DNA from 2 places in the Streptomyces sp. NBC_00820 genome. Region 1 is predicted to be linked to the other one. Evidence: riboswitches for the same ligand, from Rfam matches in the RefSeq annotation. Region 1 holds a riboswitch; the other holds the start of a gene.
What was found. A riboswitch is a leader RNA that binds a small molecule or an ion and turns the genes downstream of it on or off. The one in region 1 is predicted to bind glycine.
Positions count from the first base shown of each region.

Region 2: another riboswitch for glycine. It lies ahead of gcvP (aminomethyl-transferring glycine dehydrogenase); the one in region 1 lies ahead of gcvT (glycine cleavage system aminomethyltransferase GcvT).

Region 1 covers NZ_CP108882.1:5,624,314-5,636,353, forward strand. The annotation lists gene glyA (serine hydroxymethyltransferase) at 1-185, opposite strand, end outside; gene gcvH (glycine cleavage system protein GcvH) at 201-578, opposite strand; gene gcvT (glycine cleavage system aminomethyltransferase GcvT) at 928-2,070, opposite strand; glycine riboswitch at 2,110-2,232, opposite strand; glycine riboswitch at 2,233-2,333, opposite strand; gene OIB37_RS25530 (AAA family ATPase) at 2,513-3,205, shown strand; gene OIB37_RS25535 (enhanced serine sensitivity protein SseB) at 3,247-4,038, shown strand; gene OIB37_RS25540 (enhanced serine sensitivity protein SseB C-terminal domain-containing protein) at 4,232-5,008, shown strand; gene OIB37_RS25545 (ABC transporter permease) at 5,368-6,366, shown strand; gene OIB37_RS25550 (ABC transporter substrate-binding protein) at 6,422-8,173, shown strand; gene OIB37_RS25555 (ABC transporter permease) at 8,246-9,253, shown strand; gene OIB37_RS25560 (ABC transporter ATP-binding protein) at 9,250-10,344, shown strand; partial or broken gene OIB37_RS25565 (ABC transporter ATP-binding protein) at 10,341-11,547, shown strand.
Region 2 covers NZ_CP108882.1:1,438,030-1,450,069, forward strand. The annotation lists gene gcvP (aminomethyl-transferring glycine dehydrogenase) at 54-2,939, opposite strand; glycine riboswitch at 3,116-3,209, opposite strand; gene OIB37_RS06665 (PRC-barrel domain-containing protein) at 3,329-3,700, shown strand; gene OIB37_RS06670 (DNA polymerase IV) at 3,861-5,216, opposite strand; gene OIB37_RS06675 (MerR family transcriptional regulator) at 5,406-6,050, opposite strand; gene OIB37_RS06680 (bifunctional nuclease family protein) at 6,334-6,807, opposite strand; gene ftsR (transcriptional regulator FtsR) at 6,893-7,633, opposite strand; gene OIB37_RS06690 (FHA domain-containing protein) at 7,673-8,503, opposite strand; gene OIB37_RS06695 (DUF881 domain-containing protein) at 8,694-9,545, opposite strand; gene OIB37_RS06700 (small basic family protein) at 9,551-9,883, opposite strand; gene OIB37_RS06705 (DUF881 domain-containing protein) at 9,880-10,824, opposite strand; gene OIB37_RS06710 (mannose-1-phosphate guanyltransferase) at 11,048-12,040, opposite strand, start outside.

The DNA of each region.
Region 1 (12,040 bases):
CGGCCCGGGTAGCCCTCGGCGTACTTGTTGGTCAGGACCGAACCCTGGGCCTCCATCACCGCGAGCGGCGCGAAGTTCTCGGAGGCGATCATCTCCAGCGTCGACTGCTGACGCAGCAGCTCCGCGTCGACCGCCGCGGCGATCTCCGGGTCCAGCTCGTGCAGGGGCGTGTTCAGAACGGTCATACGACTACGACTCCCTCAGCCGGCGTTCTGGGCGGTGTACTCGTCGGCGGAGAGCAGGTCGCCCGGCTCCTCCGCCACGCGGACCTTGAACAGCCATCCGCCCTCGAAGGGGGCGGAGTTCACCAGGGACGGGTCGTCGACGACGTCCTGGTTGGCCTCCGTGACCACACCGGTGACCGGCGAGTACAGGTCGGACACGGACTTGGTCGACTCCAGCTCGCCGCAGGTCTCCCCCGCGGTCACCTCGGAGCCGACCTCGGGAAGCTGGGCGAAGACGACATCGCCGAGCGCGTTGGCCGCGTACTCGGTGATGCCGACCGTCGAGACGCCGTCCTCGGCGCCCGACAGCCACTCGTGCTCCTTGCTGTAGCGCAGCTGCTGCGGGTTGCTCATGGCCTGAATTCTCCTGTACGCGGGGAGGTGCTGGTCAAAAGGGAAGTACTGAAACCGCTGGTGAGCGGGCGAATGTGCGCAGGGTCACGTACGGCGTCCGGCTTGATCGCGCGACCGCGCCCCAGCCTGCTGGGGCAGGTTGCCGGTGTCCACTTATCCGTGTGCCCCGTACGCCACGTGCGCTTCGGGTGTCTTGCGCGCCACGTGTGCTTCGTGTGGCCCGTACGGCACGCGTGTTTCGCGCGGCGGCCCGGCGCGGGCCGGCCTGGGGCCTGGCCCGCCGGTCACGGGTCCGTGACCGTGTCACCGGTCCCGGCCCGCTCCCGCGTCGCCGCTCGCGCGCAGGGGGCTACTTCTGCCGCTTGTAGAACGGCAGCGCGACGACCTCGTACGGTTCGTGGCTGCCCCGGATGTCCACGCCGACACCCTCGGTGCCCGGTGCCGCGTGCGCCGCGTCGACGTACGCCATGGCGATGGGCTTGCCCAGGGTGGGGGAGGGGGCGCCGGAGGTGACCTCGCCGATCACCTCGCCGCCGGCGACGACGGCGTACCCGGCGCGCGGCACCCGGCGGCCCTCGGCGATCAACCCGACCAGGACGCGCGGCGGGTTCTGCTCGGCCCGCGCGGCGGCCTCGGTCAGCGCCTCGCGGCCCACGAAGTCGCCGTCCTTCTCGAACTTCACCACCCGGCCGAGCCCGGCGTCGAACGGCGTCAGGGACGTCGTCAGCTCGTGCCCGTACAGCGGCATGCCCGCCTCCAGGCGCAGGGTGTCCCGGCAGGACAGGCCGCACGGCACCAGGCCGACGTCCTCGCCCGCCCGGGTCAGGGCCTGCCACAGCTCCACGGCGTGCTCCGGCTTCACGAACAGCTCGAAGCCGTCCTCGCCGGTGTAGCCGGTGCGGGCGATCAGCGCCGGGACGCCGGCGACGGTGCCGGGCAGGCCCGCGTAGTACTTCAGGCCGTCCAGGTCGGCGTCCGTGAGGGACTTCAGGATGCCGGGGGACTCGGGGCCCTGGACGGCGAGGAGCGCGTAGGCGTCACGGTCGTCGCGGACCTCGGCGTCGAAGCCCGCGGCCCGCTCGGTCAGCGCGTCGAGGACGACCTGCGCGTTGGAGGCGTTGGCGACGACCATGTACGTGGACGAACCGGCCTCGGCCTCGGCCAGCCGGTAGACGATCAGGTCGTCCAGGATGCCGCCGTCGGCCTGGCAGATCATCGTGTAGCGGGCGCGGCCGACACCGATCGAGGCGATGTTGCCGACGAGGGCGTGGTTGAGGAGGGCGGCCGCCTCGGGGCCGGTGACCGTGATCTCGCCCATGTGCGAGAGGTCGAAGAGACCGGCCCGGGTGCGCACCGCGACGTGCTCGTCGCGCTCGGAGCCGTACCGCAGGGGCATGTCCCAGCCGGCGAAATCGGTCATGGTGGCGCCCAGTTCGCGATGCAGGGCATCGAGAGCGGTACGGCGGGGCTGACGGGATTCGGTACTGCTCATCGGTCGGTCGTCTCCCAGAGGCATGACGGGCGAGGAAGGTCCTCCCCATCTGTCATCGGAACCTGAGAGGTTCGCCATGACCACCGGCTCGGGAAGAGCCGCGGGTCACGACTTGCACCTTGGGTGGGGCCACTGTCGCAGCGGCCCGCTTTTCAGATGTGCCTCGCCCGCGCGGTAACGGGGCCTGAGAGATTCAAGGGAGGGACTTGCTCCTTCGGCGCCCCAGCGAGACATGCTGCCGGGGACTCTCCCGCGCGGATTCAAACGGCCGGTATGCAGTTGGCGCGCACATCATTGCACGCCCCGGCCCGCCCCTGAAGGGCACGTCAGTTGTAACCGATCCGTGGCAGTACGCGCACCGAACCGCCGGACATCGCGCATTACCTTCTCTTTACATTACGAGGGCAGGGATCCCCCGAGCCCACAGGGGAGGACGATCACGGTGAACAGGACCACGGCGTACGCCGCCACCACCGGCATCGCGGTGCCGAAGCAGCCCTCCGCCCCCGCCCGCGAGCGCCTGGCCGGGCGGCCGTCCGCGGCCGTCCGCGACCTGCGCGACCACGCCGGGCACAGCCCGCACACCCTGCACTTCGGCCCCAGGGACCTGGTGGTGATCACCGGGCTGCCCGGCAGCGGCAAGTCCACCCTGATGCACCGCGTGGTCACCGGCCCCCGCGTCGACTCCCAGGACGCCCGCGACCGCTGGGACGCCCGCGCCCCCCGCCTCCTGCCGTACGCGCTCTACCGCCCCCTGGTCCGCCTCGCCCACTACGCCGGGCTGCGCCGCGCCCTGCGCGGCGGCGAGGGAGTGGTCGTGCACGACTGCGGCACCCAGGCCTGGGTGCGCGCGTGGCTGGCCCGCGAGGCCCGCCGCCGCGGCGGCACCCTGCACCTGCTCCTCCTGGACGTCTCCGCCGGCACCGCCCGGGAGGGCCAGCGCGAGCGCGGCCGCGAGGTGTCCCGGTACGCCTTCAGCCGCCACCGCCGTACGAACGCCCGGCTGCTGCGCGCGGTGGAGCGGGGCGAACCGCCCGCCGGGTGCGGCTCGGCGGTGCTGCTGGACCGGGACGCGGTGGACGTCCTGCGGCGGATCGTGTTCACCGGGGGTGGCTCTGTCACCGGCACCGGCTAGCCTTTTGAGCCACAGCATGGTTCCCAGCAGGCGGTAGGCACATGGACTTCCCGGCGGACTTCCCCGCTGACTTCCCGGCACAGGCGCATCCCCACCCGCACGGCGGGTGGCCCGGCAACGAACTGGAGGAGGTGCTCTCGGCCTCCGTCGGCATCCCCTCGGCGGGCGGACGGATCGTCGAGGTCCTGGGCCGCAGCCTCGTCTGGGTCCCGCTGCCCAACGGCGGCTCCCCCGAAAGCAGTTCGCTCGACCTGCCCACCCTCGACATCGAAGGCCAGGTGTACGTCCCGGTCTTCAGTTCCGAGGAACAGTTCCGGCAGGTGGTCGGCTCCCACATGTCGTTCACCATCGCCCCGGCCGTGGAGTTCGCCCGCGGCCTGCCGCCGCAGGCGGGCATCGCCGTCAACCCCGGCGGTGTGGTCGGCGTCCCGCTGCCGCCGGAGGCGGTCGCCGAGCTGTGCCGTTCGGGCCACAGCCCGCTGGAGGGCCTCGGCGGCGGCGGCCGGGTCCGCCTGTACGAGCCCGACTGGCAGGACGACCCGGTCGACTTCCTCGCCGCGGCGTCCGCCGAGTTCGCCGCGACGGGCGTGGTCCGCACCGCCCGCCGCTGCCTGGCCGCCATCGAGACGGCCGACCCGGTGATGTTCGTCGGCGTCGAACTCTCCTCGTGGGAAGGCGACCTGCGCGCCCTCCCCCTGGAGGCCCTCGGCAGGGCCCTCGGCAAGGTCCCGGTCCCGTGGCCGGTCAACCTGGTCCTCCTGGACGTCACCGAGGACCCGGTGGCGGAGTGGCTCAAGACCAACGTGCGCCCCTTCCACCAAAACGGGCACTGAAGTTCCACCGAAGCGGGCACTGAAGCACCTCAGGGGCACGGGGAACTGCGCGACGTGCCACAACGCACCGGTACTCGCGCACGGACCCGAGGTCCTGGCCCGGCAGGCGCTTAAGCTGTCTCCCAAACGAGGGGCAATCCAAGAAGGGCCGGTACGACAGGTGAGCGCGAGCCACAGCGGCAGCGTCGAGCACATGCTGCGCCAGGTCACCCCCGGGCGCTACGACGCCTACGAGGCATTGCTGCGCGCCCTCGCCACTCCCTCCTCCGGCCAGATCTGGATGCTCCTGTGGCACGGCCAGGCCGGCTCCCCGGACGCGCAGTACGGGAACATGGAGGTCGAAGGCCTCGGCTACGCCCCCTGTGTGACGTCCGCGCAGGAACTCTCGGCCAGTGGCTGGAACCGGTCCTACGAGGTGGTCGACGGCCTCGACGTGGCCCGCACCCTCTACCCCGACCACTACGGCCTCTGGCTCAACCCGCACGCCCCCGGCGGCGGCGTCGGCGTCCCCTGGCTGGACCTGCGCCGCATCGCCACCGGCCTGGACCGCCAGCCGGCCGGCCCGCTCCGCCTCTCCGAACCCGCCATCGAGGTCCCGCAGTTCTACGCCCTGCTCGCGCAGAACGCCCACCGCACCCCCGCGCTGCGCGCCCTGCGCCGCGCCTGGGTGCAGCCCACGCTCGGGGCGCCGTACCTCGCCATCGGCCTGGACGTGTACGACGCCTCACCGGCCGCCGTCGACTCGGTCCGGGCGATGATGCAGAGCTCCGTCGGCGCGGTACCCGAGGGCCTGCCCGTCTCCACGGTCGTGATGACCGACGACTACGACCCGGTAGTCATGTGGATGCGCGCCAACTCCCGGCCGTTCTACGACCGCGACGCCCACGCCGCGCCCCAGCCTCAGGTCCTGCCCCAGACCCAGGCTCCGGCCCCGGGGTACGGCTACCCGCCGGTGCACGGCGGCTACTGAGTCAAATACCTGCGCGGGAAAAGGCTTTGCACTCGGTCACCACCGAACTCGCCCACTCCGCACACATCTTCGCGCGTAGACACCGATCGGTCCGCCCCATTCGCGCCGAATCGACACCTTGCCCCAACTGGACCCTGTCCGTTACCCGTTACCCAGAGATCGGATAACGGAACCCCCAGCAACGCATCACGTTTGCGCATACTTTCGCCGCCAGCTCTGGCGGCTGATCGCAACCACACTGAAGACTCCCGAGTCAAGACGCGAGGTTGTGATGACCTCGTGGTCGAGTGCAAGTCGACAAAGCCGCAATCTGCGGCGAGCACAGGCCGGTCACCACCGGCGAGAGGGGTCGGGTCACTGTGACCGCACCGATCGAGACCACCGATACGGCAGCCGAGACACAGCCGGAAGCTGTCCTCGCCGGTGTCGGTAAGGGGCAGATCGAGGGTCGTTCCCTTGGACAGATCGCCTGGACCCGGTTCAAGAAGGACAGAGCCGCCGTCGCCGGCGCCGTCATCGTGATTCTGCTGGTCCTCCTCGCGGTCCTCTCGCGTCCCCTCCAGTCCGTGTTCGGGCTCGACCCCAACGCCTTCCACCAGGACCTCATCGACGCCAACACCTCGCTGCCCAAGGGCGCCTGGGGCGGCATGAGCGGCGACCACCTCCTCGGCCTGGACCCGAAGTTCGGCCGGGACATCGCCACCCGCATCCTCGAGGGCTCCTGGGTCTCGCTGGTGGTCGCGTTCGGTGCCACGGTCCTGTCCAACGTGATCGGCGCGATCATGGGCGTCGTCGCGGGTTACTACGGCGGCCGGGTCGACTCGGTCATCAGCCGCCTGATGGACACCTTCCTGGCCTTCCCCCTCCTGCTGTTCGCGATCGCCATCTCCGCCACCCTTCAGGGCGGCGCCTTCGGCCTGAACGGCCTGCCGCTCCACCTGAGCGTGCTCATCTTCGTCATCGGCTTCTTCAACTGGCCCTACCTGGGCCGGATCGTGCGCGGCCAGACCCTCGCCCTGCGGGAGCGCGAGTTCGTCGACGCCTCCCGCGGCATGGGTGCCCGCGGCCCGTACATCCTCTTCCGCGAGCTGATGCCGAACCTGGTCGGCCCGATCATCGTCTACTCGACGCTGCTGATCCCGACCAACATCCTCTTCGAGGCCTCCCTGAGCTTCCTCGGCGTCGGTATCCAGCCGCCGCAGGCCTCGTGGGGCGGCATGCTCCGCGAAGCGGTGACCTACTACCAGGTCGATCCCGAGTACATGATCGTGCCCGGTCTCGCCATCTTCGTGACTGTCCTGGCGTTCAACCTGCTCGGTGACGGTCTGCGTGATGCTCTCGACCCGCGCAGCCGCTGAGGCCCGCGTCCGAGAGCCCAATAAGTTTCCGACAATGGAGGGGAAAACGCCCATCATGCGAAGGTCAGCGCTGGCCGCGATCGCGGCCATCGGCACCGCCAGCCTGTTTCTTGCGGGTTGCAGCAAGGCCGATGACAACAAGAACGAGAACGGCACCAAGTCGGCCGGCGCCAACGCCGCGACCAAGGGCGTCGTCAACGCCTCCGACAAGAAGGGCGGGACGCTCACCTACGAGCTGTCCGACGTCCCGGACTCGTTCGACCCCGGTAACACTTACTACGCCTACATGTACAACCTCAGCCGGCTGTACGCCCGCCCGCTGATGACCTTCCAGCCCGGTGCGGGCGAGAAGGGCAACACCCTCGTCCCGGACCTCGCGGCGAGCAAGGGTGCCCCGAGCGACGGCGGCAAGACCTGGACGTACAAGCTGCGTGCGGGCCTGAAGTACGAGGACGGCTCGCCGATCACCTCGAAGGACGTCAAGTACGCCGTCGAGCGCTCCAACTTCGCGCGTGACGTGCTCTCCCTCGGCCCGAACTACTTCCAGCAGTTCATGGCCGGCGGCGACAAGTACAAGGGCCCCTACAAGGACAAGAACGCCAAGGGCCTGTCCTCCATCGAGACGCCGGACGACACCACCATCGTCTTCCACCTGAAGCAGGCCTTCCAGGAGTTCGACTACCTGGTCGCCGCCCCGCAGACGGCTCCGGTGCCCCAGGCCAAGGACAAGGGCGTCGACTACGTCAAGAGCATCGTGTCCTCGGGTTCCTACAAGTTCCAGAGCTACGAGGACGGCAAGCAGGCCGTGCTCGTGCGCAACGAGAACTGGGACGCGAAGACCGACCCGCTGCGCAAGCAGCTGCCGGACAAGATCGTCGTCAAGCTGAAGGTCAACCCGGAGACCATCGACCAGGACGTCCTCGCCGGCAACGCGATCGACCTGGCCGGTACGGGTGTCCAGGCCTCCACGCAGGCCAAGGTGCTCACCGACGCGAGCCAGAAGGCCAACACGGACAACACCTACGGTGGCCGCCTGGTCTACATGGCGATCAACACCAAGGTGAAGCCGTTCGACAAGGTCGAGTGCCGCAAGGCCGTCCAGTTCGCGATCGACAAGGTCTCGGTGCAGACCGCCGAGGGCGGCCCGATCCGCGGTGACGTCGCCTCCACGGTCCTGCCTCCGGACATCCCGGGCTACGAGAAGTCGGACGTCTACGCCTCCGCCGGCAGCAAGGGCGACACGGCCAAGGCCAAGGAGCAGCTGAAGGCCTGCGGCAAGTCGTCGATCTCGACGAACATCTCGGCCCGCTCGGACCGTCCGCAGGAGATCGACGCCGCCACGGCGATCATCAACTCGCTGAAGGCCGTCGGCATCACCGCCAGCCTGAAGCAGTACCCGTCCGGCAAGTACTTCACCGACTACGCGGGTGTGCCGAAGTTCGCCACGAAGCAGAACATCGGCCTGGAGATGATGCAGTGGGGTGCCGACTGGCCCTCCGGCTACGGCTTCCTGCAGCAGATCCTGAACGGCAAGGCGATCAGCCAGTCCGGTAACACCAACCTGTCGCAGTACGACAACAAGGACGTCAACGACCTGCTCGGCAAGGCGATCGGCACCGAGGACAACGCCGCGCGCAACAGCCTCTACACGCAGATCGACAAGAAGACCATGGACGACGCCGTCCTCGTCCCGCTGACCTACTTCAAGGTCCTGCTGGCCCGCCCGCAGAGCTACACCAACCTGGTGTCCACCGCGGCGTTCAGCGGTCAGTACGACTACCTCAACATCGGCGTCGCGTCGAAGTAGCAGCCCCGGAAGGCAGGTGAAGGCATTGGTGCCCGCGGGCTTTGCGGCCCGCGGGCACCAGCGCCGATCCCCGTGATCTCGTACATCCTCCGCCGGACGTTCGCGGCACTCGTGCTGCTGCTGGTCGTCTCCGCGGTCACCTTCGCCATCTTCTTCCTGCTGCCACGGCTCGTGGGGCAGACAGCGGATCAGCTGGCGCAGCAGTACATCGGCAAGAGCCCGTCGAAGGCGGACATCGTCGCTGTCAAGCACAACCTCGGTCTGGACCAGCCCGTCTACGTCCAGTACTGGCACTTCATCAAGGGGATCGTGGCCGGCGCCACCTACGACCTCGGCCCCACCACGGTGCACTGTGACGCACCCTGCTTCGGTTACTCGTTCAAGAACCACCAGGCAGTGTGGCCGGAGCTCGTCTCCCGTCTTCCGATCACCCTCTCGCTCGCCGTGGGTGCCGCCGTACTGTGGCTGCTCTCGGGCGTGGTGGCCGGCGTCATCTCGGCACTGAGGCCGCGTTCGTACCTCGACCGGACCTTCATGGGCATCGCGCTCACCGGCGTGTCGCTGCCCATGTTCTTCACGGGCAACCTGGCGCTCCTGCTCTTCCACTTCAAGTGGCCGATCTTCGGGAACGACTACGTCCCGCTCACCGAGAACCCCTCGCAGTGGGCCAACACCCTGTTCCCGGCCTGGTGTTCACTCGCGCTGCTGTACTCCGCCATCTACGCGCGGCTCACCCGCTCGGGCATGCTGGAGACGATGAACGAGGACTTCATCCGCACGGCCCGTGCCAAGGGTCTGCGTGAGCGCAACGTCGTGGTCCGGCACGGACTGCGCGCCGCTCTCACGCCGATCATCACCGTGTTCGGCATGGACATCGGCCTGCTGCTCGGCGGTGCCGTGATCACGGAGTCGGTGTTCTCGCTGCAGGGCATCGGTCAGTACGCCGTGCAGGGCATCACCGACAACGACCTGCCGAAGATCCTCGGCGTGACGCTGCTCGCCGCCTTCTTCGTCGTCATCGCAAATCTCCTGGTGGACGTGCTCTACGCCGCCGCCGACCCGCGGGTGAGGCTCTCGTGACCGAACTCTCCAAGTCCGGTGCGGCCGTGGGGGAGCCCACCTCCGACCGCCGGACGCCCGAAGCCTTCCTCGAGGTCCGCGACCTCAAGGTGCACTTCCCCACCGACGACGGCCTGGTCAAGTCCGTCGACGGGCTCAGCTTCTCGCTGGAGAAGGGCCGGACCCTCGCCGTCGTCGGCGAGTCCGGCTCCGGCAAGTCGGTCACCTCGCAGGCCATCATGGGCCTGCACCGGCTCGGCACCCGCGGCAAGAACGTCCAGATGTCCGGCGAGATCTGGCTGGACGGCAAGGAACTGGTCGGCGCCTCCCCGGACGAGGTGCGCAAGCTCCGCGGCCGCGAGATGGCGATGATCTTCCAGGACCCGCTGTCCGCGATGCACCCGTACTACAAGATCGGCGACCAGATCGTCGAGGCGTACCGGGTCCACCACGACGTCAGCAAGAAGGTGGCCCGCACGCGTGCCATCGAGATGCTGGACCGCGTGGGCATCCCGGAGCCGGCCAAGCGCGTCGACGGCTACCCGCACGAGTTCTCCGGCGGTATGCGCCAGCGCGCCATGATCGCCATGGCGCTGGTGAACAACCCCGAGCTGCTCATCGCGGACGAGCCGACCACCGCGCTCGACGTGACCGTCCAGGCGCAGATCCTCGACCTGATCCGGGACCTGCAGAAGGAGTTCGGCTCCGCGGTCATGATGATCACCCATGACCTCGGTGTGGTCGCCGAGATCGCGGACGACGTCCTGGTGATGTACGGCGGCCGGTGCGTGGAGCGTGGCCGCGCCGAAGAGGTCTTCGAGAAGCCGCAGCACCCCTACACCTGGGGTCTGCTCGGCTCGATGCCCCGGATCGACCGTGAGACCTCCGAACGGCTCATCCCGGTCAAGGGCCAGCCGCCGAGCCTCATCAACATCCCCTCGGGCTGCGCCTTCCACCCGCGCTGCCCGTACGCGGACGTCCCCGAGGGCAACGTCAGCCGCACGGTGCGTCCCGAGCTGGAGCTGGTGAGCACCGGGCACTGGTCCGCCTGCCACCTCCCGGCCGAGGACCGTGAGCGGATCTGGACCGAAGAGATTGCGCCGAAGCTGTGAGTGAGACCAAGAAGACGGACACCGTCGCCGAGGCCACGGTCCCGAACCAGGCGTCGTCCGTGGAAGACCAGGACGTGCTGCTCCGGGTCGAGGGCCTGACCAAGCACTTCCCGATCAAGAAGGGCATCCTTCAGCGCCAGGTCGGCGCCGTGAAGGCGGTCGACGGCATCGACTTCGAGGTGCGCAAGGGCGAGACCCTGGGCGTGGTCGGCGAGTCGGGCTGCGGCAAGTCGACCATGGGGCGGGTCATCACCCGTCTCCAGGACCCGACCGGCGGAAAGATCACCTTCGAGGGCCAGGACATCACGCGCCTGAGCGCCGGGAAGATGCGGCCGCTGCGCCGCGACATCCAGATGATCTTCCAGGACCCGTACGGCTCCCTGAACCCCCGTCACACCATCGGCTCGATCGTCTCGGCGCCCTTCCGGCTCCAGGGCGTGGAGCCCGAGGGTGGCGTGAAGAAGGAGGTCCAGCGGCTGCTGGAGCTGGTGGGCCTCAGCCCCGAGCACTACAACCGCTACCCGCACGAGTTCTCCGGCGGTCAGCGCCAGCGCATCGGCATCGCCCGCGCGCTCGCCCTGAAGCCGAAGCTGGTCGTCGCCGACGAGCCGGTCTCCGCGCTGGACGTGTCGATCCAGGCCCAGGTCGTCAACCTCATGGACGACCTCCAGCAGGAGCTGGGCCTGACGTACGTGATCATCGCGCACGACCTGTCGGTCGTCCGGCACGTTTCGGACCGCATCGCGGTGATGTACCTCGGCAAGATCGTCGAGCTCGCCGACCGCACCTCGCTGTACGAGTCGCCGATGCACCCGTACACCAAGGCCCTGATGTCGGCCGTGCCGGTTCCCGACCCGAAGCGCCGGGACGCGAAGAGCGAGCGCATCCTGCTGCGCGGTGACGTCCCGTCGCCGATCGCGCCGCCCTCCGGGTGCCGGTTCCACACCCGGTGCTGGAAGGCGACGCAGATCTGCAAGACGACCGAGCCGCAGTTCCTGGAGCTGAGGCCCGGCCAGCGGGTCGCCTGCCACCACCCGGAGAACTTCGCCGACCAGGCCCCGCAGGACACCGTCCTGCTCACGGCGGCGAAGGAGGCCTCCGAGCTGGTCCCGGACGCGGTCCTGGAGGAGTCGGCGGAGACGTCGGCAGCGGTGGCGGCGGAGGTCGCGGCCGAGTCCGCGACGGAGGAGGCCGCCACGGAGGAGGCACCGGCCGAGCGGGAGTCGGAGGAGGCGTCCGAGGCTGAGGCTTCCGTCGAGGAGCCCGAGGCTGCGGAGGTAACCGAGGCTGAGGCTTCCGCTGAGGAGCCCGAGGCTGCGGAGTCGGAGGAGGCGTCCGAGGCTGAGGCTTCCGTCGAGGAGCCCGAGGCTGCGGAGGTAACCGAGGCTGAGGCTTCCGCTGAGGAGCCCGAGGCTGCGGAGTCGGAGGAGGCGTCCGAGGCTGAGGCTTCCGTCGAGGAGCCCGAGGCTGCGGAGGTAACCGAGGCTGAGGCTTCCGCTGAGGAGCCCGAGGCTGCGGAGTCGGAGGAGGCGTCCGAGACCGAGGCTTCCGTCGAGGAGTCTGAGGCTGCGGAGTCGGAGGAGGCGTCCGAGGCTGAGGAGGCCGCCGAGACCGAGGAGGCGTCCGCCGAGGAGCCTGAGGCCGCCGAGGCCGCCGGTTCCGAAGAGACCCCCGCCCCCGGAGACTCCGCCGGCTC
Region 2 (12,040 bases), 4.2 Mb from region 1:
GCGGGGCCTCACCTCTGCCGTCATCCGGTCCCTGCGGGACCGCGCGCAGCCGGTCAGTCCTCGTACGCGTCCAGGGGCGGGCAGGAGCACACCAGGTTGCGGTCGCCGAAGGCCTGGTCGATGCGGCGCACCGGCGGCCAGTACTTGTCGGCGGCCGAGACACCGGCCGGGAAGACGGCCTCGTCACGGGTGTAGGCGTGCGTCCACTCGCCACCGAGCGCGGCGGCGGTGTGCGGGGCGCCCCGCAGCGGGTTGTCCTCCGCGGGCCACACACCGGAACCGACCTTGTCGATCTCGGCGCGGATGGCGATCATCGCGTCGCAGAACCGGTCCAGCTCGCCGAGGTCCTCCGACTCGGTCGGCTCGATCATCAGCGTGCCGGCCACCGGGAAGGACATGGTCGGCGCGTGGAAGCCGTAGTCGATCAGGCGCTTGGCCACGTCGTCCACGCTCACGCCGGTCGCCTTGGTCAGCGGGCGCAGGTCGACGATGCACTCGTGCGCGACGAGGCCGGCGGGACCGGTGTAGAGCACCGGGTAGTGCGGCTCCAGGCGCTTGGCGATGTAGTTGGCGGAGAGCACGGCGACCTGGGTGGCCCGCTTCAGACCCTCGCCGCCCATCAGGCGGACGTACGCCCACGAGATCGGCAGGATGCCCGCGCTGCCCCACGGCGCCGCGGAGATCGGGCCGACGCCCGTCTCCGGGCCTGCGGCCGGCTGGAGCGGGTGGTTCGGCAGGTACGGCGCCAGGTGCGCGCGGACCGCGACCGGGCCGACGCCGGGGCCGCCGCCGCCGTGCGGGATGCAGAAGGTCTTGTGCAGGTTGAGGTGGGAGACGTCGCCGCCGAAGTGGCCGGGCTTGGCGAGGCCGACCAGGGCGTTGAGGTTGGCGCCGTCGACGTACACCTGGCCGCCCGCGTCGTGGACCTGGGCGCAGATGTCGGCGACGTGCTCCTCGAAGACGCCGTGCGTCGAGGGGTAGGTGATCATCAGCACGGCGAGCTCGTCGCGGTGCTGCTCGATCTTGGCGCGCAGGTCCTCGACGTCGATCTCGCCGTCCTCGGCGGTCTTCACGACGACGACCTTCATGCCGGCCATCACCGCGCTGGCCGCGTTGGTGCCGTGCGCGGAGGAGGGGATGAGGCAGACGGTGCGCTGCTCGTCACCGTTGCCACGGTGGTAGCCCCGTACGGCCAGCAGCCCGGCCAGCTCGCCCTGCGAACCGGCGTTCGGCTGGAGGGAGACCTTGTCGTAGCCGGTGACCTCGGCGAGGCGCTCCTCCAGCTCGCGGATGAGCGTGAGGTAGCCCTCGGCCTGCTCGGCGGGCACGAAGGGGTGCAGCTGGCCGAACTCGGGCCAGGTGACCGGCTCCATCTCGGTGGTCGCGTTGAGCTTCATGGTGCAGGAGCCCAGCGGGATCATGCCGCGGTCGAGCGCGTAGTCGCGGTCGGACAGCTTGCGCAGGTAGCGCAGCATGGCCGTCTCGGAGCGGTGCTCGTGGAAGACGGGGTGCGTCAGGTAGTCGTCGGTGCGCAGCAGCGCCTCGGGCAGCGCCTCACCGGCGGCCGCGTCCAGCGCCGCCACGTCGCCCTCGATGCCGAACGCGGAGAGGACGGCGCCCAGCTGGGCCCGGTTGGTGGTCTCGTCGCAGGCCATGGAGACGTGGTCGGCGTCGACGAGACGCAGGTTGACCCCGTTCTCACGGGCCGCTGCGACGACTTCGCCGGCCTTGCCGGGCACGCGCGCGGTGAGGGTGTCGAAGTAGGCGCCGTGGACGATCTCGACGCCGGCCTGCCTGAGGCCCTCGGCGAGGATCGCGGCGTAGCGGTGGGTGCGGCGGGCGATCGTCCGCAGGCCCTCGGGGCCGTGGTAGACGGCGTACATGCCGGCCATCACGGCGAGCAGCACCTGCGCGGTGCAGATGTTACTGGTGGCCTTCTCCCGGCGGATGTGCTGCTCACGGGTCTGCAGGGCCAGGCGGTAGGCGCGGTGCCCGTCGGCGTCGACGGAGACGCCCACGAGCCGGCCGGGCAGGCTGCGCGCGAACTTCTCGTGCACCGCCATGTAGCCGGCGTGCGGCCCGCCGAAGCCCATCGGCACGCCGAAGCGCTGGGTCGTACCGATCGCGATGTCAGCGCCCAGCTCGCCCGGCGAGGTGAGCAGGGTGAGGGCGAGCAGGTCGGCGGCGACGGTGACGAGGGCGCCCAGCTCGTGCGCCTGGTCGATGACCGGCTTCAGGTCGCGTACGGCACCGGAGGCGCCCGGGTACTGCAGGAGCACGCCGTTGATGTCCCGCTCGGCGATGCCGGCCGGGATGCCGTCGCTGAGGTCGGCGACGACGACCTCGACGCCGGTCGGCTCGGCACGCGTCTCGATGACGGCAATGGTCTGCGGCAGCGTGTCCGCGTCGACCAGGAACAGGCCCTTCTTGTTCTTGCCCATGCGGCGGGAGAGCGCCATCGCCTCGGCGGCGGCGGTGCCCTCGTCGAGGAGGGAGGCGCCGGAGGTGGGCAGGCCGGTCAGTTCGGCGACCGTCGTCTGGAAGTTCAGCAGGGCCTCCAGACGGCCCTGGGAGATCTCCGGCTGGTACGGCGTGTAGGCCGTGTACCAGGCGGGGTTCTCCATGACGTTGCGCAGGATCACGGGCGGGGTGAAGGTGCCGTGGTAGCCGAGCCCGATCATGGAGCCGAGGACCTGGTTGCGGTCGGCGAGCGAGCGCAGCTCGGCGAGCACCTCGGCCTCGGTGCGGGCGCCCGGGAGGTCCAGGGCGTCGGCGTTCTTGATCACATCCGGGACCGCGGCGGCGGTCAGCTCGTCGAGGGAGCCGTAACCGACCTGCGCGAGCATCTTGGCCCGCGACTCCTGGTCGGGGCCGATGTGGCGCTGCTCGAAGGGGATGCCCGCTTCGAGCTCGGAGAGCGGAATGCGATGGGCGGTCATGTACGGAGGCCTCCTGGTCTGACGCGACCTGCGAGGGGCACCTCGGCGCGGGTGCCCGGACGGCCTCCCCCTCTGTCATCTCGAACCTGAGAGCTTCACCGGGCGCCCGAGGGTCCCGGCTTTCACCGTCGGTGAGGACGGGAGTTGTCGACGCCCGCCCTGCTTTCCAGAGTGACCTCGTCCGTGCGGTACGGGGGCCTGAGAGATTCCGGGGAGGAGTTGCTCCTTCGGCGCCTCCGAGTGCTCGGAGGACTCTCCCGCACGGGGTCAGCAGCCGTTGTCAGACTACCAGCGAGGTCAACGCCGCAGGCCTCGAGTGGCCGCCTCCTTCAATGTGCTCTTTCGTAGTGCTTACGGATGAGTTGCGACCACGTGGAGGGAGAGGGACCGTGCAGACCGACATCGATCCGCGCAACCTGATCGGCCGCAGGGCGTTCGACCGCAACGGCACCAAGATCGGCACCATCGACGAGGTGTATCTCGACGACGCGACGGGCGTGCCGGAGTGGGCGGCCATACGCACCGGTCTGTTCTCCCGGGACGCCTTCGTCCCGCTGGAGCCCAGCGAACTGGTCGAGGGCACCCTCAGAGTCCCCTTCGACCGCGCGCTCATCAAGGACGCCCCCGACTTCGGCGTCGGCCGCCACCTCTCCCCCGACCAGGAACTGCAGCTCTACCACCACTACGGCCTGGACGTGGCCGCGGCGCCCGGCGTACCCGACCGCGACTTCGGCAAACTGGCGGGCACCGAGGAGACCTGAGCCGACCGCCTCCGCCCACAGCGCCTCCCGAGCGGTACGGGGAAGGCGCTCTGAGCCACGACCCGGCCACACCCGGCACACCCCGGCCACGGACCGCCACGGACCGCTGCAGACCGCTCCACATCGGTCACCCTTCGATCCCCCACGGGTCACCCACCGGTCACCCCTCGGTGCTCACCTCGTCCGGCACCAGCACCAGCGGCAGCGGATCCGCCGGCTCCAGACCCGGATCGTCGACCCGGAAGGTACGGATCCGCCCCGGCGGCGACTGCGGTGTCTCGAAGCGCACGGTGACCCGGCCCAGGCCGCTGCCCTGCACCCAGCCGTGTCCGTACTCCGTGTGCCGGACGTCGTGCCCGGCACGCCATTGCCGCTCGGCCTCCTCCGGCGGCTCCTGCGCCGTCTCCGGCACCGTCTCCTGCGGCTCGGTGGCCCTGAGGTCACCCGCCGCCTGGGCGAACAGGTCCTCCTGGGTGTAGTCGGCGAGCCCGGAGACGCCCACGCCGAGCAGCCGTACCCCGCCGGTGGTGTCGACGGACTCCAGCAGCCGCGCGGCCGCCTCGCGGATCACGGCCGGATCGTCCGTGGGGCCCCGGAGCGTCTCGGAGCGCGTCAGCGTCGAGAAGTCGTAGCGGCGCACCTTCAGCACGATGGTCCGTCCCGACAGGCCTGCCCCGCGCAGCCGGCCCACGCACCGGTCGGCGAGCCGCTGCACCTCCAGGCCCACTCGCAGCCGGTCGTGGATGTCGACGTCGTAGGTGTCCTCGACCGACACCGACTTGGCCTCGCGCTCGGCCACCACGGGCCGGTCGTCGCGCGCCAGCGCCATGGCGTACAGGGCGTGCCCGTGGGCCTTGCCGACGATCCGGACGAGTTCGTCCTCACCCGCCTCGGCGAGTTCCTGGACCGTGGTGATCCCGGCCCGCCGCAGATGGTCCCCGGTGGCCGGCCCCACCCCGGGCAGCGTACGCACCGACATCGGGCCCAGCAGCGCCCGCTCGGTCCCGGGCTCGATGAGCACGAGTCCGTCGGGCTTGGCCTGCTCCGAGGCGATCTTGGCGAGCATCTTGCAGGCGGCCAGCCCCACGGACCCGGTCAGCCCCGTGGCCGCCCGTATGTCCGCGCGCAGCGTGATCCCGGCCCGCCGCGCCGACTCCTCGTCCGAGGCCGCGTGCCCGGCCTCCAGATCCACGAACGCCTCGTCCAGGCTCAGCGGCTCCACCAGCGGGGACAGCTCCCGCAGCAGGGCCATCACGCGCTCGCTGACCGACCGGTACAGGGAGAAGCGCGGCACGAGGTACGCGGCGTTGGGCGCGAGCCTGCGCGCCTGGGCCATGGGCATCGCCGAGTGCACCCCGAACACCCGTGCCTCGTACGACGCGGTGGCCACCACACCGCGCGGTCCGAGCCCGCCCACGACGACGGCCTTCCCGCGCAGACTCGGCTTGGACGCCTGCTCCACCGAGGCGAAGAAGGCATCCATGTCGAGATGCAGGATCGTGGGCGTGTTTCTCACATGTCCGATGCTGCACCACACCACTGACAATGCCGCGGCGCGGGACACCCGGAGCGGCGCCGCGGCCGGGCCGATCGCCCGGCCGGCCCCGCGATCAAGGGACCTCCTGGTCGAGACAGCCCACGCTCAGGCACCTGGCCGTCAGGGCAGCTCGCCGTCAGGGCACCTGGCCGTCACAGCACCCCGTGCTCAGACCGCCCGGTTGCGCCGCCGCGCCAGTTCGTCCGCGGGGTTCTGCCCGACCAGCGTCTCCCCGGTGTCGACGCGCTCACCGTGCAGCTGCGAGAGCGCGCTCTCCACGTCCCGCCACACCACGCCCACCGCGATCCCGAAGATGCCCTGGCCGCCCTGGAGCAGGGCGTGGACCTCGTCCGGGGAAGTGCACTCGTAGACCGTGGCACCGTCGCTCATGAGCGTCATCCGCTCGAGATCACGGAATCCGCGTTCCCTGAGGTGCTGCACGGTCGTACGGATGTTCTGCAACGAGACACCCGTGTCGAGGAAGCGCTTGACGATCTTCAGGACCACGACGTCCCGGAAGCTGTACAGACGCTGCGTGCCCGACCCGTGGGCGGGCCGCACGCTCGGCTCGACCAGCCCCGTGCGGGCCCAGTAGTCGAGTTGCCTGTAGGTGATCCCCGCGGCCGCGCAGGCCGTGGGACCGCGATAGCCGATCTCCTCGGACACCATGGACGCCGCCCCTTCGCCGTCGGGCACCGCCGTCGGCCGCTGCGGAGCGGGATCGGCCGCGCCGCCCTGAAGCCGGTACGGCCCGCTCGCCCCGAAACCGGGTCCGGGGGCACCCCCAGCCGTACCGTCGCCGCTGGTTCTCACGCCGACCTCCGTCCTTGACCTGCCTGCTCGACGGTAGGCAGTCACCAGGGGTGCGTCAACGATCGCCACACTCGGCACGCCGAGTGATAATCACCCTAGGAGTGGTTTCCCGTGTCCCACCGCGGGGAAAGGCTAGCCGAATGCCGTCGCGGGAGGACGTAGGACTCTCTCACGGTCCGGTGGCAATTGCCATCCCGCAGGCCCCGCCGACAGCCCGCCCAGGCCGCCGGCATGTCGCGCTCGTCCCGGTCCGGTCCGGTCCGGTCCGCACGGCCGGCCCGGCTCACTGGCTGCTGGTGCCGAAGTCCTCGGGCGAGATCTGGTCGAGGAACTCGCGGAACTTCTCCACCTCGTCCTCCTGCTCGTCCGGAATGGCGATGCCCGCGTCGTCGAGCACCGTGTCACTGCCGAAGATGGGGGTTCCGGTGCGCAGGGCCAGCGCTATGGCGTCGGACGGACGGGCGCTCACCTCGACCCCGCTGGCGAAGACCAGCTCCGCGTAGAAGACGCCCTCACGCAGATCGGTGATGCGCACTTCGGTCAGCTCCTGGCCGACGGCCTCCAGCACGTCCTTGAACAGGTCGTGGGTCAGCGGTCGCGCGGGGGCCATGCCCTGCTGGGCGAAGGCGATCGCCGTCGCCTCACCCGGCCCGATCCAGATGGGGAGGTAACGGTCGCCCCCCACTTCGCGCAGGAGCACGATCGGTTGGTTGGAGGGCATCTCGACCCGGACACCTACGACATCGAGCTCGTTCACACAGCAACCCTAGGCCGTGCTCGGGACGTTTGGGTAGTCGGGCCGGGAACAGGTGCCCGATCCGGGCCGTCGGCAGGCCCGCCGGTCAGGGCAGCCGCACCCCGAGAGCGGTCTTCACCATCGCCGCGTGCAGCCGCACCGTGAGCTGGGCCAGCTCCTTGGTACGAGCCTCGGCGTGTGCCCTGGTCTGCGGGTTGCGGTGGCGCTTGAGTGGGGCCACCACCTGGTCGACCAGCCCCGCCTCACGGTCGGCGGCCGCCTTCATCACCCGCAGGTGGCGCGGCTCGATCCCGAACCGGCCCAGTTCGGCCACGAGAGCGGCCACGGTGACGGCCTCGGCGTCGTACGCCCCGTCCTCCAGCGGAGCGATGATCCCGTAGGACTCCCACTCCTTCAGCTCACCCTCACCGATGTCCGCCGCCGCCATCAGCTCGGCGCGGCCCACCCGGGCGACCGTGGGCCCCTCGGCCGGCCGCGGCGCGTCGTCCTCCCAGGTGCGCTGGCGACCCACCACGGGCAGCTGCACGGCCTCACCGCGCTCCATGGCGTCCAGATGCTCACGGATCACCTTGAGCGGCAGATAGTGGTCCCGCTGCATCCTCAGGACATGACCGAGGCGCTCGACGTCCCCGGCGCTGAACTTGCGGTACCCCGAGGGGGTCCGCTGCGGCTCGATGAGCCCCTCCGCCTCCAGAAAACGGATCTTGGAGATGGTGACTTCGGGGAACTCGTCGCGCAGCGCGTTCAGCACCGTGCCGATGCTCATCAGCCCACCGTCCCTGGCGGCGGTACCGCTTCCGGCACCGCCGCTCGGTGTTTGAAGCATGGACCTTCCCTGGGGTCCCCCGGACGGAGTCCGGGGAGGTCAGATGCCCTGCCGGCTCGAGTAGAAGACCAGCCGGTACTTGCCGATCTGCACCTCGTCACCGTTCGACAGAGCGACCTGGTCGATCGGCTCACGGTTGACGTACGTACCGTTCAGGCTGCCGACGTCGGCCACCGTGAACGAACCGTCCGGAGAGCGCCGGAACTCCACGTGCCGGCGCGAGACCGTCACGTCGTCCAGGAAGATGTCGCTCTGCGGATGACGGCCGGCCGTGGTCAGGTCGCCGTCCAGCAGGAAGCGGCTGCCCGAGTTCGGTCCCCGGCGCACCACCAGCAGCGCCGAGCCCTGCGGCAGCGCGTCGACGGCCGCCTGCGCCTCGGGCGAGAGCATCGGCACCGCCGTCTGGCCGGTGACCTCCGCGTCGTAGGCCTCGATGCCGGAGATGGAGATCGTGGACGTGGTCTCCGAGGCACGCTCGGGCGCCACTCCGGCCCGCAGCGGCGCACCACAGTGGGAGCAGAAACGCGCGTTCTCCGCGTTGCGGTTACCGCACCTCGTACACACCAGGACCGACATGGACGGATCCTCCTGCCGCGGAAGCCCCGCGGGGGCGTTGGACGCATGCGGGTCGGGGGCGAACCCTCCACCCGCACCTGAGGTCGACGGTTGCCCGAAACCTATGCCGCCGGACTGGGCAGGGTCAACAGACGCCGCGCCCTGACCACCGGAAATGTCACCGCCCGGACCAGCCACCTGGTCCCGGAACAGCGGGCGCCGGCCCTCTGCGTCAGGCTGTGCACGATGAAGAGCGGTCGCGTTGTCGCTGCCCTCTCGCGCGCTCTTGCCGAACAACTTCGCAAACAACTTCACGGGCGATTCCCCTTGACCGAAACAGACCCGCCCGTGGGGCAGGACGAACCCTGATTGCCGACACCGGCCGACCCGGACATTCTCACAACGTCCGTATCCACCAGACAGTTTCCACCACGCACCTCCCCATCGGTGCGCCGACCCCCCGCAACCTCATGCCCCTGCCGGACGTCCCCCATGCACCACCGGTTCACTGGGAGGACGACCGAGCGTAGTCAGGCTGCTTCGCCCGTCGCAAGGCATCCACGGCGATCTTGTTCGACTGCTCGACAGTCACCGTGGCCTGCTCCTTCTCCAGGGTCTGCACCACGCCTCCAGGAATGTTCAACGCCGGCTCGAGATCTTGCGGCTTGCCGATGACCTGGAAACGATAGGGGGCGTTGATCTTGTTCCCGTCGACGCTGACGCTCTTGCCGGAATCGGTGAAGTAGCTGTTGGCGACCACCCGTGCTCCGTTGACCTGGATCGCCTCCGCGCCGGCGGCGCGCAACTCCTGGATCGCGTCGAGCAGCATGTCCGACTTGACCGTCCCCTTCGTATCCTCGATGGTCATGGTGATGCCGGGACCCTGCGCCGCCACGGTGCCCGCCAGAATGCCGAGTTGCTTCGCCTTCTCGGCGGTCTGCCGGCGAGCCTCCGCGGCCTGGTCGGAACTGCTCTGCAGCTCCTGGCGCTGTTTCTCGAGTCCCTGCTTCTCGTCCTCAAGACGCTGAGTACGGTCATCCAGTTCATCGAGGATGCGCACAAGATCTTCCTGCCGGGCACCGCGCAGCGCGCTGTCGCTGTCGCTGTTCGACGCGACCTGCACGGCGAGCCCGAAACCGAGCCCGAACAGCAACAGCGCGACGATGAGTTGAGCCCGGGTCACCCGCGGCGGCCAGATCCCCTTGATCAGCCTCTCACGCCCGGTGAGCTGCGGCTCGGCGCTCTCGGGCGCCTCCGGCTCCGGCTCGGGCTCGGGGGCGGGGGCGGGCGAGGCCGGTACCTCGTCGGGCAGTTCCTTGCGCAGCCTGTTCTCCGGCTGCTCGTCCTGGTCGCTCATCGCCCTCACGCCCGGAAGACGTGTCGCCGGATGGCGGCCGCGTTGGAGAAGATCCGGATACCCAGAACCACCACGACGCCCGTGGACAGCTGCGCGCCCACGCCCAACTTGTCGCCGAGGAAAACGATCAGCGCGGCGACGACCACGTTCGACAGGAACGACACCACGAAGACCTTGTCGTCGAAGATGCCGTCGAGCATGGCGCGCAGACCACCGAAGACGGCGTCCAGGGCCGCCACGACGGCGATGGGCAGATAAGGCTCGACGACCGCCGGAATCTCGGGCCGGACCAACAGGCCGGCCACGACTCCCACGACGAGGCCCAGTACGGCGATCACGATGTGCCCTTCTCAGTCTTCTCGGTCTGCTCGGTCTTCCCGGCCCGCCCGTCGGTCGGCCGTGCTGTTCGTACGATCACACTCGGCGCGGCGGGCAACAGGACGTCGCCCTGCGTGGAGATGGTGGCGCGGATGCCGAAGTTCTGCTCCAGGGCATGCAGATACAGCCCGTCCGGGCCGTTCTGGAACCTGGTGCTCAGCCTTTCCCCGTCCCCCACGGCCAGCACCGTGTACGGCGGCACCAGCGGCTTGTTGTCGACCAGTATCGCGTCACCGGCGGCCCTGATCGCCGACAGGGCGGTCAGCCGCTGTCCGTTGATGGACACGGCCTCGGCCCCGGACTCCCACAGCCCGTTGACCACACGCTGCATGTCCCGGTCCCGCACCCGTCCGGTGTCGGAGAACCCGGACGTCTCCCGCGGGTTGGTGCCGTCGCCGCCGGTGCTGGCTTCCTTGGCGTCGTCCACGACGAGTTTCACCCCGGGGCCGTGCACCGCCGTGGCGCCCGACAGGACGTCCACCAGGTCCGCCTCGGTGCTGCCGCCGCTGTCCCGCAGCGCGGCCCGCTGCTGGGCGCCGACATCGTCACGGAGTCCGTCGACGTCCTTCTCCAGCCGGTCCGCGGCCGTGGACTCACGGTCGATACGGTCGATCAGCTCCTGGCGTTCCTTGGCCACCACGGGCGCAGCCACACGCGCCTGCGCAGCGCCGACGGTCACCACCAGCGCGGCGAGGACCAGGCCGCCCGCGAGGCCCAGCTTGGCCCTGAGGGTCCTCGGCAGCCCGCCCTCGCCCAGGGACATCTTCCGGGCGGCGGCCTCGGCGTACCCGTCGTCGAGGCTGTGGTCCATGACGTTGGTGATCAACGACATGGACGCGTCCGGACGCGACGGCGGCGCGGGGCTGCTCCGAACGGGGGGTTGCTGCGGCATGCCGCACATAGTCGCATGTCGCGACCGGTACCTCCGAATGGCCCCACCGACGTGCCGGACAGGCCCCCTTGGGGGCACTTGTCCGGCACGCGCGCGTGCGGTGGTTTCCGCCGTCCGCTACCCTGCCGTCCGCCCGCCGGCGAACCGCCCGGCAGAGCCCGGTCCAGCGTCCGGTACGACTCCGGCACCTCGTCCGGTACGGCTTCGTCGCCGCGTCCGGTACGGCCCCGTACTAACGTCCGGCGCTGTCGACGACCGCCGACCACTCGTCGAGCAGGGCCTGCGCGGAGGCGTCGTCCGGGCCCTCCGCCCACAGGTGCGTGACCGCCTCGGCCGGGTCGGGCAGCACCATCACCCAGCGGCCGTCGGTCTCCACGACCCGCACACCGTCCGTCGTGTCGACGAAACGGTCTCCGGCCTCCTCGACGACGCGCCGCATCACCAGTCCCTTGACCGCCCAGGGCGTCGCCAGGTCCCGCTTGAGGACGTGGGCCCGCGGAATCCGCGCGTCGATCTGGCTCAGCGTGAGCTGTGTGCGCGCCACCAGACCGATCAGCCTGACGAACGCCGCCGTGCCGTCGTAGACCCTGCTGAACTCGGGGACGATGAACCCGCCCTTGCCGTCACCGCCGAAGATGGTGCCTTCCTCGCCGCCCACGCGCGTGAGGTCGTCCGGGGACGTGGTCGTCCATTCGACCTGCGTGCCGTGGTAGGCGGCCACCTGCTCGGCGATGCGGGTGGTGGTCACCGGCAGTGCCACCCGGCCGCTGCGCCGCTCGGCCGCGACCAGGTCGAGCATCACCAGCAGCGCCCGGTCGTCCTCGATGATCCGGCCCTTCTCGTCCACGAGCGACAGCCGCTCGCCCACGGGGTCGAACCGGACACCGAACGCGGCCCTGGAGGACGCGACTATCTCGCCGAGCCGCTTCAGCCCGTTCCTGCGCACCTCGGCGGTCTCGGTGGGCCTGGACTCGTCGAGACCGGGGTTGATCGTCAGCGAGTCCACGCCGAGCTTGCCGAGCAGGCTGGGCAGGACGAGGCCGGCGCTGCCGTTGGAGGCGTCCACGACGACCTTCAGGCCGGCCTCCGCGATCCCGGTGGTGTCGACGTTGCGCAGCAGCGAGCCGGTGTACGAGTCGAAGACGCTGGACGGGAAGTACAGGTCGCCGATCTCGCCCGGGAACGCCCTGCGGTACTCCTGCCGGGCGAAAACGCGGTCGAGCTT